Regions from separate parts of the Paenibacillus protaetiae genome, predicted to be linked through region 1. Evidence: riboswitches for the same ligand, from Rfam matches in the RefSeq annotation. Region 1 holds a riboswitch; each other region holds the start of a gene.
The links. Region 1 has a riboswitch for cyclic di-AMP ahead of ET464_RS14215 (C40 family peptidase). Riboswitches for the same ligand answer to the same signal wherever they lie in the genome.
Positions count from the first base shown of each region.

Region 1 (5,750 bases):
GGTTATGCTCGACAAGCAGCTTGCGCAAAGCGGCTTTCTCGCCCGCATCGAGATCGTTCAATAGAATACGGCGTTTCAGCGAGTAATCCAGCTTGTTCACATGATCCGCAAGAATTTTCCATCCGCGGCGCGCTTCCGTATCGATCAGCATTTCGCACGCGGTTGCGCCGGCATAATACGAGCCGTTCTCATTGCGGTCGACCGCCACCCATACGATCCAGCATTTGCGGCCGTTTGGCGTGTCCTCTTTGTTCGGGCTGAACTTGATGCCGCGTTCGATTTTGCTTTTGGCATGCATAGCGCCTACATCAATGTAAGCTTCGCCGTTGTCGATCATGACGCAGGCGACCTGGCTAAGGTCGATCGAGCCGGCCCCGAAGCCTTTATGTTGTTTGTTGCTCACGACGTTGAGCGACAATGATCTTTTTTTCTCCGGCTGTGCCGGTTCTTGTCCTTGCTGTTCCATGGATTCACACCTTCCCCATACAATAATTCCATTTTAGCTAATAATCTTGGAAAAGCAAACATATACATGCTGTAGATGCTTGTCAACGGGAGGGAATCGTTCAATGACTCCACGCTACGTCAAACGAATCGTGTTCATAGCGCTTTTGGTCTTTCTGCTCGGCCTATCGCTCCAGCAAGGCTTCAAACAGGCTTGGCAATCCCAGTATACGTATGCTTTCTCTCCTGATGCCGCGCCCGCTGCGAAGACTGCTGCCTCCGAACCGGCCAAGCCCCCGGCGGTCCCTGCTCCAGAGCCGATCTCTCAGCCACAGCCGGTTGCGCTGAGCAAACGGGTGACGGAATACCACATCAATGTCAATCTGCAGGAGGACCCGATGCTGCTTACCGGGGAGCAGGATGTGACTTGGACAAACCCGGGCAAAAAAACGGTGTCCGAGCTATATTTTCACCTGTATCCGAACGCCTTCGAATCGGACAACACCACCTTTATGAAGGAAACCGGAGGCATTTTGCGCGAGGATCACGCCACACCAAACAGCTATGGCTATATGAAGATGCTCACATTAACAACCGAGCAGGGCGAAAGCCTGCTGCCCCGCCTCCATTATGTGCAGCCGGACGACGGCAACAAGGACGATCATACGTTGGCCAAGCTTAAGCTGCCCGATCCTGTAGCGCCCGGCAAGTCGGTCACGCTCAAAATGAGCTTTGAGGTGAAGCTGCCGGAAGTTTTCGCGCGGATGGGCTACTCCGGCGATTTCGTCATGGCCGGTCAATGGTTCCCTAAGGTGGCCGTTTATGAGACAGCCGGCACTCGGGGCCGGACAAGCGAAGGCTGGAACGTCCACCAGTACCACGGCAATTCGGAGTTTTACAGCGATTTCGGCATTTACAGCGTACGGATCGGCGTTCCGGAAAATTACAAAGTAGCGGCAACCGGCTTCCAGACCAAAACTTCCGAGACAGCTAACGGACGGAAGTATTACCAGTATTACGCCGACGATGTTCATGATTTCGGATGGTCGGCTTCGCCCGACTTCGTATATGCCGAAGACTCCTTATCCACTCCGAACATTCCCGGCGTCAAAATCAAGCTTTATTTGGACCCGTCGCAAGCGGGCCTCCAGGACCGGTACATGCATGCCGCTAAGTCGGCGCTGACGAAATATGCGCAGTGGTACGGGGAATATCCGTATACGACGCTGTCGGTTGTCGTGCCGCCGGCCGGAGCCGGAGGCGCGGGGGGCATGGAGTACCCGACGCTCGTGACTGGGCTCGCAGCGGATCAAACAAATCCCGGCTATGAGCTGGAACGCACTGTCGTCCATGAGATCGGTCATCAATATTGGTACGGCATGGTCGCGTCCAACGAGTTTGAAGAAGCGTGGCTCGACGAAGGTTTTACGTCCTATGCCGAAGACAAAGTAATGGAGAGCGAATACGGCGTTATCCCGAATACGCCGCTGGAAGCCAGCTATATGACTTCTCCGGCTTCGCTTACGCAGCCTTCCTGGGATTATAAAGGCAGCGATCAATATGCGGAGAACGTCTACATGCGCGGCAAGCTGGTGCTGCGCGGCATCGAACAGCAGGTTGGCGATAAAACGATGCAAAAAATTATGCGCACTTATTTTCAAAAATTTAAGTTCAAGCATCCTTCTACCGGCGATTTCGAACGGGTTGTCGAACAGGTGACCAAGCAGAACTGGGGCAATTATTTCAGCCATTATGTACAAGGCAGCCAAATGGCCGACTACGCCATCGCATCCGTCTCGACACGGCCGATAGCGCAAAACGGCAAAACAATGTATGAGTCGTCCGTCCTGATTAAAAACAACGGCGGCATCGGCGGGCAGATCCCGGTGATCCTCCAGTTTGCCGACGGCACGGTCATGCCGAAGGTGTGGACCGGCGAAGAATCGCATATTCAATACGATGTAGTCCAAAGCGCTCCGCTCGTCTGGGCTGCCCTCGATCCGCAAAATACGAACGTGCTGGACAACAAGCATATCAACAATTTTATGCTGGCCGATGTCTCGGATAAAACCCGCACCCGATGGGATCTCGGGACTGCCAAGGTGATTGAAGGCATCATCCATCTATTAGGCTGGTAAGGGAGGCGGCAGACCAAATGAAAACCTACTTGAAGCAAGGCTGGCGGCTGGCTGTCAAACATATGTATATCATCGTTTTTCTGTTCATCTATCAGCTGATTTGGGGGTTTTTCCTGTACCGGTACCTGGATTCCGCCATATCCCCGCTGCTGCAGCGCTGGCCGGCGGAATCGCCCTCCCATTCGGCAGTTCAGCTATTCCTGTCAGAAGCGCAATTCCGGCTGCTGAAGACCGATCTGGCTACCCCTTATTTATGGACGCTTGGCGGCCTGCTCGCCGCCCGGATGCTCATGACGCCCGTGCTGAACGCCGGGCTTTTCCACTCGATTCATTATGCGAAAGACGACAATAGCGGCACCCGCTTCTTCCAGGGCATAAAGAAATCGTGGAAAAAAATCGTGCTCCTGTATGTCATTCAAGCCGCGCTTGCCATTGCGCCCGCCTTCTGGCTGCTGCCGCGGGGGTTCAAGCTGCTTTGGACCAGCAGCTCCATACAGGAGCTGCTTAGCCAGGCTTTGCCTTGGGCAGCGGCATGGCTCTTATGGGGCTTTGCGCTTCACCTCATTTCGCTTGCCATGCAGTTCGGCGCCGTATCCGGCGCCGGCCCGTTCAAAGCGCTGGGCCAAGCATTAACCCGGCTCATTCCATACCTGGCTGTAACGATAGCGATGTGGGGCATCTCCGCTGTCTGCGGGCTTCTGTTGACCGGCGTATCGCTCATTTGGGCAGGGCTTATCGCACTTATTCTTCATCAAAGTTATTCCTTCATCCGGACGCTGCTCAAAGTATGGACGGTTGCTTCTCAATATGAATGCCTGCAAGCGAAGGAAGCGTCATAACGCCGCTCGCAAACTCAAAAGCTTGCAATCTGAGAAATTTTTAATCCTATTCTCATAAAAGCCGCTCTTTCGGCAGAAAGAGCGGCTTTTTTCGCGTGCCTGCTTTAAACCCGGCTTGTCCCGCCCGCATACCTCCTCTTTGATTTACATAGAACATAGAATCAGCCGGAAGAATGCTAGCTTGAAATAACCGTAAGCCTTGATAATATAGGCAATTTGTCCCTTTTCCCGCATAACGGACAAACATTCGACACCGGCCAGCACAAGTTCTATTTGAGGATGGCGATAGAGGCAAAATGAGGACAAAAACGATGTTTTTCAGCCAAAAGACTACATGAGAATTATTAAAAATCAGCAAAAAAAGGAGGAGATGCTGGAAAATAAACGAATATTTATCCCTAAGATTTTCTAAAACTAGCCTAATTTCCGTTTTTGGAAAACGGGGGAACCACCTTGGGTGAATTGATTTCGACGCTATGTGCTTCCATTGTCATATGCGTCTTGGGAATCATAGGGGACCTTCAAACCGAACCCCACAGCTAACCTCGTCGGCATCGGAAGGAGTTTCATCATTGAAGAAGGTAACTGCAGTATTAGTTGGACTCGTGCTTTTGCTATCATTCCAGGTCGGCACGATGTTCGCAAGCTCCAAAATGGACGGCATTGTTGCGAATGTCGTCGGCACTCCGTACCTGTATGGCGGTACAACAGTGAAAGGCTTCGATTGCTCCGGTTTTACCAACTATGTGTTTGACCAAATGGGCATTGACCTTCCACGCACCTCTGCATCGCAAGCAGAAGCAGGTACAAAGGTTGCGCAAAGCGATCTTCGTCCTGGCGATCTCGTGTTCTTCAACACGAATGGCCGCAGCATTTCCCATGTTGGCATCTATGTAGGCAACGGCCAGTTTGCACACGCCTCCAGCAGTAAAGGTGTAATGATCAGCAAGCTGAGCGAGTCCTACTACCAAACGCGCTACGTAACTGCTCGCCGTGTCATGAGTGACGACGTATTCGCGAAATATGCTGACAATAACTAAGGTCAAGCCGGGTACCTGAATGCGGTTCAGTATCCCGCTTGCCGGCAAAAAGCCGCAATGGTGCTTGTTCCTCAAGCCTCCATTGCGGCTTTTGCTTTAACCGGCTGCTCGCCATTACTTATCTCGTTTATAGAGCTGCCTAGAAGCGCAAACTTCATATACGAGTTAGACCAGATAACAAGGAGAAAACCCCTATGCCGCATATCAAATCCCAAAGCCAGCCCTGCGAGCCGCAGCTGACTGTTGTCCCGATGGACGCAGCCCACGCCCGGCACGTTTGCAGCTGGCGGTATGAATCCCCCTATAACCTGTACGGCTGGCCGGCGTGGGAGCAAATGGAGCGCGATGAGTTTGAATTCGGCAGCGCAGCCATTCGCGAGTCACAATATGTGTCGATTGTTACCGATAAACAGGAACTGGCCGGCTTCGGACAGCTCTTTCCGATGGCCGGCGTAACCCGGCTAGGCATGGGGCTTCGCCCGGACTTCTGCGGCCAAGGGCTTGGCGCACAGCTGGCGCTGCTCCTAGCGCATGAAGCGTTGAAGCGAAAGCCGGATCACGAAGTTGATCTGGAGGTGCTGACCTGGAACGAACGCGCAATACGCGCTTACACGAAAGCCGGCTTCCTCATAACCGATACCTATTTCCGGCCGACACCGGAAGGCGAAGCGGAATTTCACTGCATGGTGTTCCAGCCGCAGCACTGCCGGCCCGAATAACCACAACGCGCCGGATATCCGGCGCGCCGCTTTTCAGTCCCGGCCCGTTCCGCTCGGTCAGATGAGCCGGACAACATGGGATACATTGTCGCCTTGCGTCACTTCAATGACATGCCGTTTCGGATGGTACGTCACAATTCCATCGCCTACCGCAATCGACGTTTCTTCGCCCAAGCCAAAAAACACATCATCGGCGAGCGCTTCCATCACTTCGCTTTTCTCCGCATCAGCAAGCGCCTCCCATTCGCCCTTCTCCATCTCAAAAAACGTATAGCTGCGGTTTATTCCGCTGACCGCATCGGTCAAGTCTTTTAAAATATCCGCGTATTCTCTTGCATGTCTTACTCCCATGTGCATTCCGCCTTTATTCCAAATTTCAAAGCTTCTATTACCATTGTAACGCATTTGCCGGATTTTAACGCTCTCTAGTGCATTTCCTCTCCCGCTCTAATCTCTCGGCCCTCCGATGACGATAATAAAAGAAGTAGAGTTTTGTCGAAATCATGTGCCAAACGGGGTGTATTATGGAAAAATCAACAATTATCGGTGTAGTGCTGGGGGTTTCAGCGC
Region 1 is NZ_CP035492.1:3,074,641-3,080,390, forward strand. Features, by position in the region: gene ET464_RS14200 (YwhD family protein) at 1-466, opposite strand, end outside; gene ET464_RS14205 (M1 family metallopeptidase) at 570-2,582, shown strand; gene ET464_RS14210 (hypothetical protein) at 2,600-3,421, shown strand; cyclic di-AMP (ydaO/yuaA leader) riboswitch at 3,828-3,990, shown strand; gene ET464_RS14215 (C40 family peptidase) at 3,994-4,461, shown strand; gene ET464_RS14220 (GNAT family N-acetyltransferase) at 4,656-5,180, shown strand; gene ET464_RS14225 (hypothetical protein) at 5,238-5,531, opposite strand; gene motA (flagellar motor stator protein MotA) at 5,705-5,750, shown strand, end outside.

Region 2 (5,750 bases), 130 kb from region 1:
CGCCCGGCTTCGCCGCCATCCGCTCGGCTACTTCTTTTTGGATCATGACGACAATATGCTCCAGCGGCAGCCGCTCTTCCAGCAGCTTCATCAGAATCGGCGTCGTGACGTAATAAGGCAGGTTGGCGACCACGCTCACCCCGGTCATGCCCTCGTATTTTTCCTGCAGCAGCTTGGCCAGATCCAGCTTCAGCACATCGCCGTGTACAACTTCTACATGCTTTTCTTCGGCCAGCACATCACGCAATATCGGAATGAGCCGGTTGTCAATTTCAATAGCCGTTACTTTGCCGGCAGCTTCGGCAAGCTGACCGGTCAGCGCGCCGATGCCCGGCCCGATTTCCAGAGCGCCTTTCGTTTTGTCCAGCTCCGCCGCTTCTACAATTTTATTTAAAATATTTTGATCGATCAGGAAGTTCTGTCCTAAACTTTTCTTGAACGAGAACCCGTATTTCGCGATAATTTCTTTCGTCCGCCTGGGCGTGCCGACATCGGCCGCTCCCATGCCTCCTCGAGCGTTACTCATCTTTTAATCCCCTTTCCTTGCAGCTCCGCCGGCAGGACCGCCTGCAGGTTCCACTTCCATAGCTTGATATGCTTTCAGAAATTCTTCTTTCGTAATATGAAAGCTGATGCACCGTTTATAAAACGTTTTGCCGTTCGCATAACCGATTCCTAACAGCTTGCCCATCTTCAGCCTCCGTTCAGCCGCATCGGGATGGACAATCAGGCCGGCATCAATCAAATCGTCCCATGTGATCTCGCCTTCGATTGCCCCGGCTGCTTCTGTGCGCACGTTGGCAAGCGCTTCGCGAATGGACTCCGGCGACGCGTTCTCGATGCCGATGTCGCCTTTGTATTCCGCTTTCTCCTGCGGCAAAAAGGCATGTTTGCATCCTTGAACATGCTGCGCAACGATTTTTCGGATGCGCTCCCCGGCATGGTCCGGGTCGGTAAATATAATAACGCCTCTGCGCTCCTGTGCCAGCTTGATCCGGCGCAATACGTCCGGGCCGACCGCAGAGCCGTTTGTTTCAATCGTATCGGCATCAACCGCCCGCTTAATGGCAGCTGTATCGTCCTTGCCCTCCACGACAATAATTTCTTTAATCAAACGATCCATCCTTTCCGTTCGGGCAATACAAAAAGAAGAGGCATAACCTCTTCTTAGCATGGCTTAATTAAATTATAATTACATGATGATTGCAACAAAAAGAGTACGCCAGCCGTCTCATTAACTAGCAGGCGGTTTATTCGGGCCAAGGACGTAGACCGTGTAGCCTTTTTTCCTGCCGAATTTTTTTGCGTAGGAAGAGCTGTTGAAATAAACGTCAATTTTGTTGCCGTTTACGGCGCTGCCGGTATCTTCCGCCCGGCGGAAACCGATGCCCTCGATATAAACCCACCAGCCAAGCGGTATAACATCCGGATCGACCGCAATGGTGCGCCCTTCCGTCACCTTGGTGCCCGAGGCGGTAATGCCAAACGAAGGGTGGCCTTCTTCTTTGCCGGTCGAAGCCGCGTCAGCGGTATAGGCCGTTAACGTTACATTTTTCAGCACCTTTTTCGGATTAAACGTAAGGCCGCCTTTTGTAACCGAAGCTGCTGCAAGTGTCGTCACTTTAGGCGCCGCTTTTTTGGTGCCGATAGCGACAAGCTGATTTACGGCATTTTTTTGAACAACCTGGTCGATTATTTTCTTCGACACAAGCTGCCCGTCTTCGTATTGCTTCTCTACCTGCTCCACAATAATGCCTTGCTGGCCGGTGCGAACAAGCTTCTCCTTCCCTTTTTCCAGGGTGGGATCTTCTTGCTTCACAATGTTGAACGGCAGCGACTTCTCCGTCTTGGTGATATGAGTATCCACCCGGACGATCGTAATTTGGGTATCTCCCGTCAACTGGGCTTCCAGAGCCGGTGTCACTTTGTCCGCATCCCGGACGTTAATATTTAAATCATCAATCGCACCCGCAACTGTTTTGTCCGTTGTGTACACCGTTGATAATTTGCCGTCAGCCTTTACCGTTACTTTCACCGCATGATTAATGACAATACGGTCTCCGTCCCTCAGCTTCGCATCAAGCGGAGCGGAAACTTCATCATGCGGACCAACCGTGATAGCTTGTTCATCCAGCAGCTTCTGCAGTACCCCCTGCTTCGTCTCCACAAGGGTTTCTTTGCCGTTCACAACCAGAGATACGTTCTTATCACTTGTTCCGTACAACAACATCAAAAACATGAAAGTCATAGCGATTGAGATTATTGCACTCAATAAAATTAAACGAAGGTGGTCATGCTTCCATCGCCATGCGAAAGACATGCTGGATGATCGTTGCCCATGGGTGTCCTTTACTTCTGCGCCCATTTCTTCGGTCCTCCTTCATAGCCCCGCCGCTAGTGTTACGCATGATTCTTAGCGCGACTATAAAATATTGGCGTGCATTGGCACGCGAATCCAGTAAATCGTTGTTACTTGCCTCTTGCCGGACGCCTTTATGTAAAAAACAAAAAATAAAAAGAAGCCTTCGACAGAGGATCTGTTTCGTGGCTTCCCATAAAGGGCTGCATAGGAAAAAGTAACACGAGTTGATCGCTCTCTATATACGCTTACGAGGTTAGCTGTCGGGTTTGGGCGAGAGAGCTGCCCGATTCACTGCCGGCCGCTCATGGCGACCTTGGCGAAATTCACCCCAAGAAGAATTCAAATGCTCTTAAGCAGCAGGCTGCCATACATGCCCGTCGCTTATTCGCCTGGTTCCCCCGCTCTCCATCCGGAGATTAAGCGTTACTGGAAATCCGATACAATCTTATAAAGCTCTGAAATGAATCATACCTTCATCCAGTGCTCATTGTAAAGATTAGATAAAAGTCGCTATAAGCGATTTATTTGAATATTTCAGGAAAATATGAGCGATTGATCTCACAAAAAACAGTTTTTTCGCTCTATTTCACACGATATCTCTATTTTTTAACGATTCTCATAATAGACCAAAACATTTTCTTCCATTTTCAGCTGTAATTCGGCTGATTTCCCCGACGGATTTGCCCGTAATTTCCGCCGCAGCCTCTGCGACCAGAGCCACGTAAGCGGACTCATTCCGCTTCCCTCGATAAGGATGAGGCGCCAAATATGGGCAGTCGGTTTCGATCAATAAACGGTCAAGCGGCACCTTCGCAAGCACCTCTTTTGGCACCCTCGCATTTTTAAAAGTGACCGGTCCGCCAAACGAAATATAGAAATTCATGTCCAAGCATAATTTGGCCGTTTCCCAGCTTCCGGAAAAGCAGTGCATAATGCCGCCGACTTCGGAGGCGTTCTCTTCCTTCAAAATTTTGACGATATCCTCATGGGCATCCCGGTTATGAATGATGATGGGTTTGCCTACTTTTTTGGCTAAGCGGATTTGTTCGCGGAACACATGATGCTGAACTTCTTTAGGCGAAGTGTCCCAGTGGTAATCAAGCCCGATTTCCCCGATTGCAACCACTTTCGGATGGCTCGCCAGCTGCTCGATCCACTCCAGGTCGCCGGGTTTCATATCAATGGAATCAACCGGATGCCACCCTACCGCCGCATAAATAAAATCATGCTGTTCCGCTAATGCGATAGTCGTCGGGATCGTCTCCCGGTTAAAGCCGATATTAACGATCAGCCCTACTCCCGCTTCACGCGCGCGGGCAATGACCTCATCGCGATCTCCGTCGAAATTGGGCGAATCCAAATGCGCATGTGTGTCGAATAACATGTTAGCCGACCCTCCTGTTTTTCTTCCTATATATGGTTAGTTTTCCTTAATAGTCGTAAAGCTTATAGCTTAAATAACTGGCGAATAGACCCCGTAAGCGATGATTTGGCCGCCAGCAGCGGTTCTTCCGGATAATACAGGCGATACTCGCCTTGGTGCAGCCCTGTGATCGAGCGGACAATGTCCGATTTTTGCGAAATTTCGCTTATTCTATCTTCGTTATCCAGCAGCAAAATCGGTGTTTTTTCTTCCTTTTCGCCTTTTTTCGCATCTGGCCGGTAAACATCATAAGGCTGGTCATATGGAAAATCAATTTCCATATGATACTCCGGCGAAAGGCCGATTTTAACCCATTGCTGTTCAATTTCATTCAGCAGCGTTTCGCTTGGGTTATCAATCGTAATATATTTGTACAATTTGCGATTCAAAAACCGGCTGCACAGGTCGGCCAGCAGCCCGTCCCGCTCCTCCGACCATTCGCTGAACGCGGTCTGCACCAGCGATTCGTCCAGCTTCAAATAATGAGGCACGTTGATCGTGCCGTCGAGAAGGCTTTTAAGCGGTGCCGGCATATAGGCAAACGAATAGTTTTCTTCATATAATTGTTTCGCCCGGCGGAAGATTTGCCGCAAAATAATTTCCGAGCTGCGGGTCACCGGATGGAAATAAATTTGCCAGTACATTTGGTACCGCGACATTAAATAATGCTCAACGGCATGCATGCCGCTTTCTTTTACTACAATTCTCCCTTTGTAGGGCCGCAATACGCGCAGTATCCGCTCCAGGTCAAACGTGCCGTAATGTACGCCGGTATAATAAGCGTCGCGCAGCAAGTAGTCCATCCGGTCCGCATCCATCTGGCTGGAAACGAGGCTGACGACGATCGGCTTCGGGTATTTCCTTCGAATGACTTGCGCCACTTGATCGGGAAAATCATCTCCTGCCTCTCGCAGCACCCGGTTTACTTCCGTATCCCCCAATATAATGTTGCAGGTCCACTGCTCATGATGGGTTTCAAATACCTGCTCCAGCGAATGGGAAAATGGTCCGTGTCCGATATCATGCAGCAGCGCAGCGCAAAGCGAAACCAGCTTTTCCTCTTGGGGCCAGTCGGAATAACCGTGCCGTTCGAACTGGGAAATAATTTTGCGGGTCATTTCATATACGCCAAGAGAATGGGAGAATCGGCTGTGCTCCGCGCCATGGAACGTCAAATAGGAGGTGCCGAGCTGGCGGATCCGTCTCAGCCGTTGAAATTCTTTGGTGTTCACCAAATTCCAAATTATCTCATCTTGTACATAAACATAGTTGTGCACCGGATCTTTAAATACTTTTTCCTCGTTTAGTTTTTTATGCAACTTCATTCCCCCTTTGTTCAAATTTTCGACACAACCATTTATTTCTTGTCGAAAATTGTCGCTATTTTGTTTCCAAATTGTCGAAGCTGATGTATTCTATAGTAAGTTTAAAAGATCCCTACTATATAGTTAAAAATGATGTATATCTCCAGTAATAGACGATATCTTCGATTGACTTATATGGTAATGGTTGGTATTATACTTACTATAAAAAGAAAAACTATGTCGAATAGTGACGAAATACTTTTTTTTGAGAGGGGAACTACTGTAATGATGAAATCTACTGGTATTGTTCGTAAAGTCGATGAGCTTGGCCGTGTCGTTATTCCAATCGAATTGCGCCGTACGCTGGGCATTGGCGAAAAAGACGCGCTTGAAATTTATGTAGACGGCGAACGCATTATGCTGAAAAAATATGAGCCAGCATGTATCTTCTGCGGCAACGCGGAGAACGTATCCTACTTCAAAGGCAAAATTGTTTGCCATATTTGTCTTTCTGAAATGCCTACGCCTGTTGCAAAATAAAAAAATAGGTTATAATAGAATCACCTAATACTTATTAATTCTAACCTTTTTAATACTCCTTATTTGCCTTCCTGCGCTAAACCCGGCCCAGGAAGGCCCTTTTTTTTATTTGCTACCGATT
Region 2 is NZ_CP035492.1:3,199,715-3,205,464, forward strand. Features, by position in the region: gene rsmA (16S rRNA (adenine(1518)-N(6)/adenine(1519)-N(6))-dimethyltransferase RsmA) at 1-526, opposite strand, end outside; gene rnmV (ribonuclease M5) at 530-1,114, opposite strand; gene ET464_RS14815 (resuscitation-promoting factor) at 1,235-2,365, opposite strand; cyclic di-AMP (ydaO/yuaA leader) riboswitch at 2,589-2,795, opposite strand; gene ET464_RS14820 (TatD family hydrolase) at 2,979-3,746, opposite strand; gene ET464_RS14825 (HD domain-containing protein) at 3,809-5,104, opposite strand; gene ET464_RS14830 (AbrB/MazE/SpoVT family DNA-binding domain-containing protein) at 5,375-5,629, shown strand; gene rsmI (16S rRNA (cytidine(1402)-2'-O)-methyltransferase) at 5,742-5,750, opposite strand, start outside.
Region 2: another riboswitch for cyclic di-AMP. It lies ahead of ET464_RS14815 (resuscitation-promoting factor); the one in region 1 lies ahead of ET464_RS14215 (C40 family peptidase).

Region 3 (5,750 bases), 940 kb from region 1:
TAATGTCGCCGGCCGCTTCCACTGCTTTCCCCGACATCGCCAGTACGTTGAAACGGGTCACCCGATCCATGCCCGCAATGCCGATGGCGGACAGCAGCCCGCCGATGGTCGTCGGAATAAGGCAGACCAGAAGGGAGATCAATACGGGAATTTCCAGATCAATGTCCAAATAACCGGCGATTGGTCCAAGCGTGACGACCACGATCAGGAAAATAAGCGTCAAGCTCGTCAGCAGCGTATTCAGCGCGATTTCGTTCGGGGTCTTCTGCCGTTTCGCCCCTTCCACCAGCGATATCATCCGGTCGATAAACGATTCGCCCGGATCCGCCGTTATCCGCACCTTGATCCGGTCGCTGACAACTCGTGTTCCGCCGGTTACAGAGCTGAAATCGCCGCCCGCTTCTTTCATGACCGGAGCCGATTCCCCGGTAATCGCCGATTCGTCCACCGAAGCGACGCCTTCGACGACTTCGCCGTCGCCGGGGATCATCTCGCCTTGCTCTACGACAATCAAATCGCCTTTCCTCAGCTCGGTGGACAGGACTGTCTTGATGCCCGTCTCCGTCACTTTATTTGCCTTCATTTCGGTTTTCGTCCGTTTCAGCGTATCCGCCTGCGCTTTGCCCCTGCCTTCGGCCAGCGCTTCCGCGAAGTTCGCGAACAGCACGGTGAAGAGCAGGATGAAAAATACCGCTGCATTAAATCCCCTGCTTCCCGGCGCGTCAAACGCGGCCGGGAACAAAACCATCAGCAGCACCAGTACGGTGCCGATCTCTACGACAAACATGACGGGATTTTTCATCATCGCAACCGGGTTCAGCTTAATCAAGCTATCCTTTAAGGCTGCTCCGACCAGTTCGGGCGTAAGCAGCTTCTTTTTTCGTGAATCGTTCATCTTCTATCACCATCCGTTATCGCATTGTCAAATGTTCGGCAACAGGCCCAAGCGCAATCGCCGGCAAAAAGGTCAAAGCCCCAATCAGGATAACCGTGCCGGCCAGCAGTCCGGTAAACAGCGCGTTATTGGTCCGGAATGTCCCAAGCGTTTCCGGTACCGGCTGCTTGCGCACAAGCGAACCTGCGACGGCGAGCATCGCAATCATGGAAATGTATCTGCCGAACAGCATGACAAGGCCGGTGCTGACGTTCCAGAAGGCCGTATTGTCAGCCAACCCTTCGAAACCCGAGCCGTTGTTGGCGGCCGACGACGTATATTCGTACAGCACCTGGCTAATGCCGTGGAAGCCCGGGTTCGTAATCGCCGAACTGCCGGCGTCTATCGCCATGGCTAGCGCCGTCGGCACCAGAATAATAAACGGATGCGCTAGTATCGCGACGGCGATCAGCTTCATTTCCTTTGGCTCGATTTTGCGCCCGAGAAATTCCGGCGTGCGCCCGACCATGAGGCCGCAAATAAATACGGCCAGTATGGCGTACATCAGCATGTTGACCAGGCCAACCCCTTTGCCGCCAAACACGACGTTCAGCATCATTTCGGCCATCGGCACCATGCCGCCAAGCGGCGTCAGCGTATCGTGCATATTATCGACCGATCCGGTCGTCGCCGCCGTCGTCACAGCCGTAAACAAAGCGGACTGCGCAATGCCGAACCGCGTCTCCTTGCCTTCCATGCTACCTTGGGAGGCATCTGCGCCAAGCGAATGAATAAGCGGTGTTCCGGCTTTTTCCGAAGCATAGGCAGTTGCCAAGAACACTAAGAACAAGCACATCATCGCCGAGAAAATGACCCAGCCCTGCTTTTTGTTTTTGGCGAACAAGCCAAACGTATAAGGAAGAGCAGCCGGCAGCGCCCACATCGACACAATCTCGATGACATTCGTCAGCGGATTCGGGTTCTCGAACGGATGGGCGGAGTTCGCTCCCATAAAACCGCCGCCGTTTGTGCCTAGATGCTTGATCGATTCCAGCGAAGCGACCGGACCGATCGCGATATGCTGCACGGCGCCTTCCAGCGTCGTCACCGATAACGTCGGGTCAAGCGTCTGCGGCACTTGCAGCGCCACAAGCACAAGCGTAATGACGAACGCAAACGGCAGGAAAATGCGGGTGTGCGCTTTGACAAAATCCTCGAAAAAGTTGCCGATCGTTTGTCCTTTGCTCGTAAGGCCGCGCACGAAAGCGATCGCTACCGAAAAGCCGGTTGCGGCGGACGTAAACATCATCATCATGATGACCGCCATCTGCGAGAAATAGGTAAGCCCCGTTTCGCCGCTGTAATGCTGCAGGTTCGTATTCGTAATAAAGCTGATGACCGTATTAAACGCCAGCGACTGCTCCATATTGCCGATTCCGTTCGGATTAAACGGAAGCCCGGTCTGCACCCGCAGGATGATATAGCTGACCGCGACAAGCACCACGTTCGTGAGCAGGAAACTAAGCGTGTAGGTTTTCCAGGTCATGCCGTTCCTTTTTTTCAGCCCGATCCATTTATAGAGCAGCCTCTCTACAGGTCCGAATATCCGGTCCGTCCAGTTCGGCTCGTTCGAGAACACATGGTACACATAGGTGCCAAGCGGTTTAACGAGCAGGATCACAACCGCCACAACAACCGCCATCTGCAAAATTTCCATTCCATAACCCCCTAAGGAATAACTGCGCCCGATCAGAATTTATCCGGATGGAGCAGCGCGTACACCAAATACAAAAATACAAATACCGTAACAACCGCTGCCAGAATCACGTTTCATCCCCGCTTTCCTGATCGTCTATCGTCTTGCCGCACCAGACTGCAAACAAAACGTACAGCCCAAAGCATAAGGCCAGCGTCAAAACCATACATAAGTCCGTCATGTTCAACCTCCAAATAAACCTGCGTAATGGCACAATAAACCGCGGTCCATTGCGCTGAATGGTAAATCCGTTCCAATAAAATGTGCTTATAAGCCCCATTTTCCTGAAAAAAGGCAACAAAAAAGAAGCCTTAGGAGCAGAGAAGCAGCTCCCTCGGCTTCGGCTTTACGGCAGCGCAAGCGAAGCTTCGCCTATGCGGCAAAAGCTTGGCTGCGCCGCTATATCAAGCAGCAGCACGATATCGAGTGTCTCTCCCGGACACGCTTACGAGGTTAGCTGTCGGATTCGGGCGCGGAAGTCGCCCTACGCGCTGCTTCATTGAAGCCGCGCGACTCACCCCATGGGCGGATTGGCTGCGCCGGCTCTTGAATAGCCAGCCGGCAGCCTGTTCCCGCCCGTTTGGTTCCCCCGCTTTTGCCATTCCGGCAAAATTCAGCGACTGGGTACTGCGAATAGCACCCATATGGTTTTAAACCGTCATGCACAATAGCATAGCGCCATGCCGGCGCAAAAAAGCCGCAGAGGCACAGTGACCTCTGCGGCCAAAATAAGCCACAGCTCATCATCCCTCTCTCGAACAACGCTTACGAGGTTAGCTGTCGGATTCGGGCGGTGAGAGTCGCCCTACTTCAAGCATGCTCCATGGTGCCTGCTTGAAGATTCACCCCTTGCCGCGCGCCAAACCGACTCTCACATCGGATTGCCTGCACAGCGGACCGCAGCAGGGCAAATTGCGGCTTGCCCCGTCATGCGGATGGTTCCCCCGTTTTCCGTTTGCGACGGAAACTCAGCGATTGGAAATCATTTGAACTTGCATGAACTGAATCTTACTCCCGGCACAAGCTGCTGTAAAGAGAATAGAGAGGCGATTTAGGCAGAAATTGGTGAGGTTTGAGTATATGTAAACCGCTTTCTTTTTTAAAAATCTTTAAAATGCTCAAAATATCTCGCGGATACTTCATTTCCCGAAAATTGCACATAGATTCTTTTCGTTGCCGCAGCCCATTTTCCCCTATAACAGTCATAGCTGCGGGCAAAAACGAGTATTTATAAAAGATAAAGGAAAATGCTGCGGCCATTCAGGGAAAAAGGACAAAATCGTGTAAAGGATATGCCGCATCGGCCAGCGAAATATTTACAAAGCGGGTTTTCAGGTTTACTATAAACCTCATACCCAGTTACGGTACATTTTTGCGCTGAATTTTTTGGAGACAAAAAAGCGGGGGACCCAATCGGCATGCGGAAATGAAGTATGCCATCCGGGGTGAATCGTTGGCCGCGCGCCATCGTAGGGCTTCTCTCTAGCCCGAATCCGACAGCTAACCTCGTAAGCGAACGAAGGAGAGAATGCTCTATGTTTCAATCTGCGGAAATGTTAACAGACCGCCTCGCCAATCATTTGGCGATCGAAGTCCCTCACGCGTCCGAAATCCAAATCAAGCGGATCGAACTGTTCGTCATCCCGGCCATCAGTATTGATGCGCCCGGATACCGCGTCTGTATGCGGATCACTGCCGCTTTGGGTTACGGATGGAGCGAAACGTTTATCGAAAAGAAAGAAAAGCCATCCGATTGGGTGCATTGGAGCAGCTGCCTCGTCCACTATATTAACACGGGGAACGATTATAACCGTGAAGACAACACGCTCGACAGCCGCCTCCGGCATATGTTTGTTACTGCAGTAGATCAGATCAGCAGCCACCGGCTGCAGACAGCTGCTGCAGATAGCGCCGAAAGCGTAGAGAGGGCGGTCGGCGCCGGGAGCACAGCCAGCTTGGCGGAAGAGCAGCTAGAGCAGGGGCAAAATACCGGACAGGCGGCAGAGATAAGCTCCGCAGCCGCTGCGGAACGTGAAGCGGATGCGGAGAACCAGGCGGCTGCAGCCGTTGAAAGCGGAAGCGAGCCTTTTACGGAAGATGTGACGCTTTTAGCGCGCTCGGAATGCTATATTTCGCTGTTTTAGATGCGGGGCATCTGCTGCCCGGCAATCAATCGCTGTTTCATTGGCTTCATGCCTCTTAAACAGCGATTTTTGCATGCTCCGGCACATAACTTTGGCATCCGGCGGGAAAAATGGATTCAGCATGACTATGCCGGATTCGAGGGAATGGAGGACATTCAAAGTGGCGGAAAAAAACATCCTCGCTTTTTTTAAAAGCCCCGAGCAAGCGGAACTTGCCCATGCCGAGCTTAAAAAACTGAAGCTGGTGGACAGCTCGATCGACCGGATCGACGGTTATTCCGGCGGAATCGACCGGATTGAAAATCCGTTAACCGGCGATTTTCCAGGCTTGGCGAATATTACGCTGGGCAATCAATACCCGCAAATCGACGCAGCCGTGCTGGAAGCTTCCGATGTGAGCGCAAGCGGGCTCAGCTCTTCTTCTCCGCTGGGCGATACGACAGGCCGGGATATTGTGCTGACCGCCGTTATAGAAGAGGAAGATTTCGAGCAGGCGGTGCGAGTCGTAGAAGATTACGGGGCGCTGATTTAATGCCTCCCGGCAGCCGCGCTGCAAAACCAAACAAGCCTCCTTTTGCCCTTACGGGTGTAGGAGGCTTGTTTGGTTTTGCAGTTAACCCGTTAAATAAACGACAATACGATCCCGACCAAAAATCCGCAAATCGCTCCGTTCACCCGGATCCACTGCAGATCGCCGCCGATTTTTTCCTCCAGCATATTCACCAGCGACTGATCGTCCAGCTTGTCGAGGTTTTCACGGACAAGCAGCCCAAGCCTGTAGTGGTTAACTTCAATCTGATGCGCGGCAAATTCAAGAATATGATGCTCCCAGCGGACGACTGCCTCGTGATGCGCCTTCGCAAGCTCTACGGCATAACGCAAGCCCTGCACAACAATACGCCCGCCATTGGACCGCTGCTCGTCCAGCTTGGCCAGCAGCATCGCTTTGCCATCCGCTGCCCGTTCCTCCAAAAAA
Region 3 is NZ_CP035492.1:2,139,143-2,144,892, forward strand. Features, by position in the region: gene kdpB (potassium-transporting ATPase subunit KdpB) at 1-895, opposite strand, end outside; gene kdpA (potassium-transporting ATPase subunit KdpA) at 912-2,591, opposite strand; gene kdpF (K(+)-transporting ATPase subunit F) at 2,624-2,701, opposite strand; cyclic di-AMP (ydaO/yuaA leader) riboswitch at 3,058-3,259, opposite strand; cyclic di-AMP (ydaO/yuaA leader) riboswitch at 3,377-3,614, opposite strand; cyclic di-AMP (ydaO/yuaA leader) riboswitch at 3,996-4,160, shown strand; gene ET464_RS09845 (hypothetical protein) at 4,166-4,774, shown strand; gene ET464_RS09850 (hypothetical protein) at 4,935-5,306, shown strand; gene ET464_RS09855 (DUF445 domain-containing protein) at 5,396-5,750, opposite strand, start outside.
Region 3: another riboswitch for cyclic di-AMP. It lies ahead of kdpF (K(+)-transporting ATPase subunit F); the one in region 1 lies ahead of ET464_RS14215 (C40 family peptidase).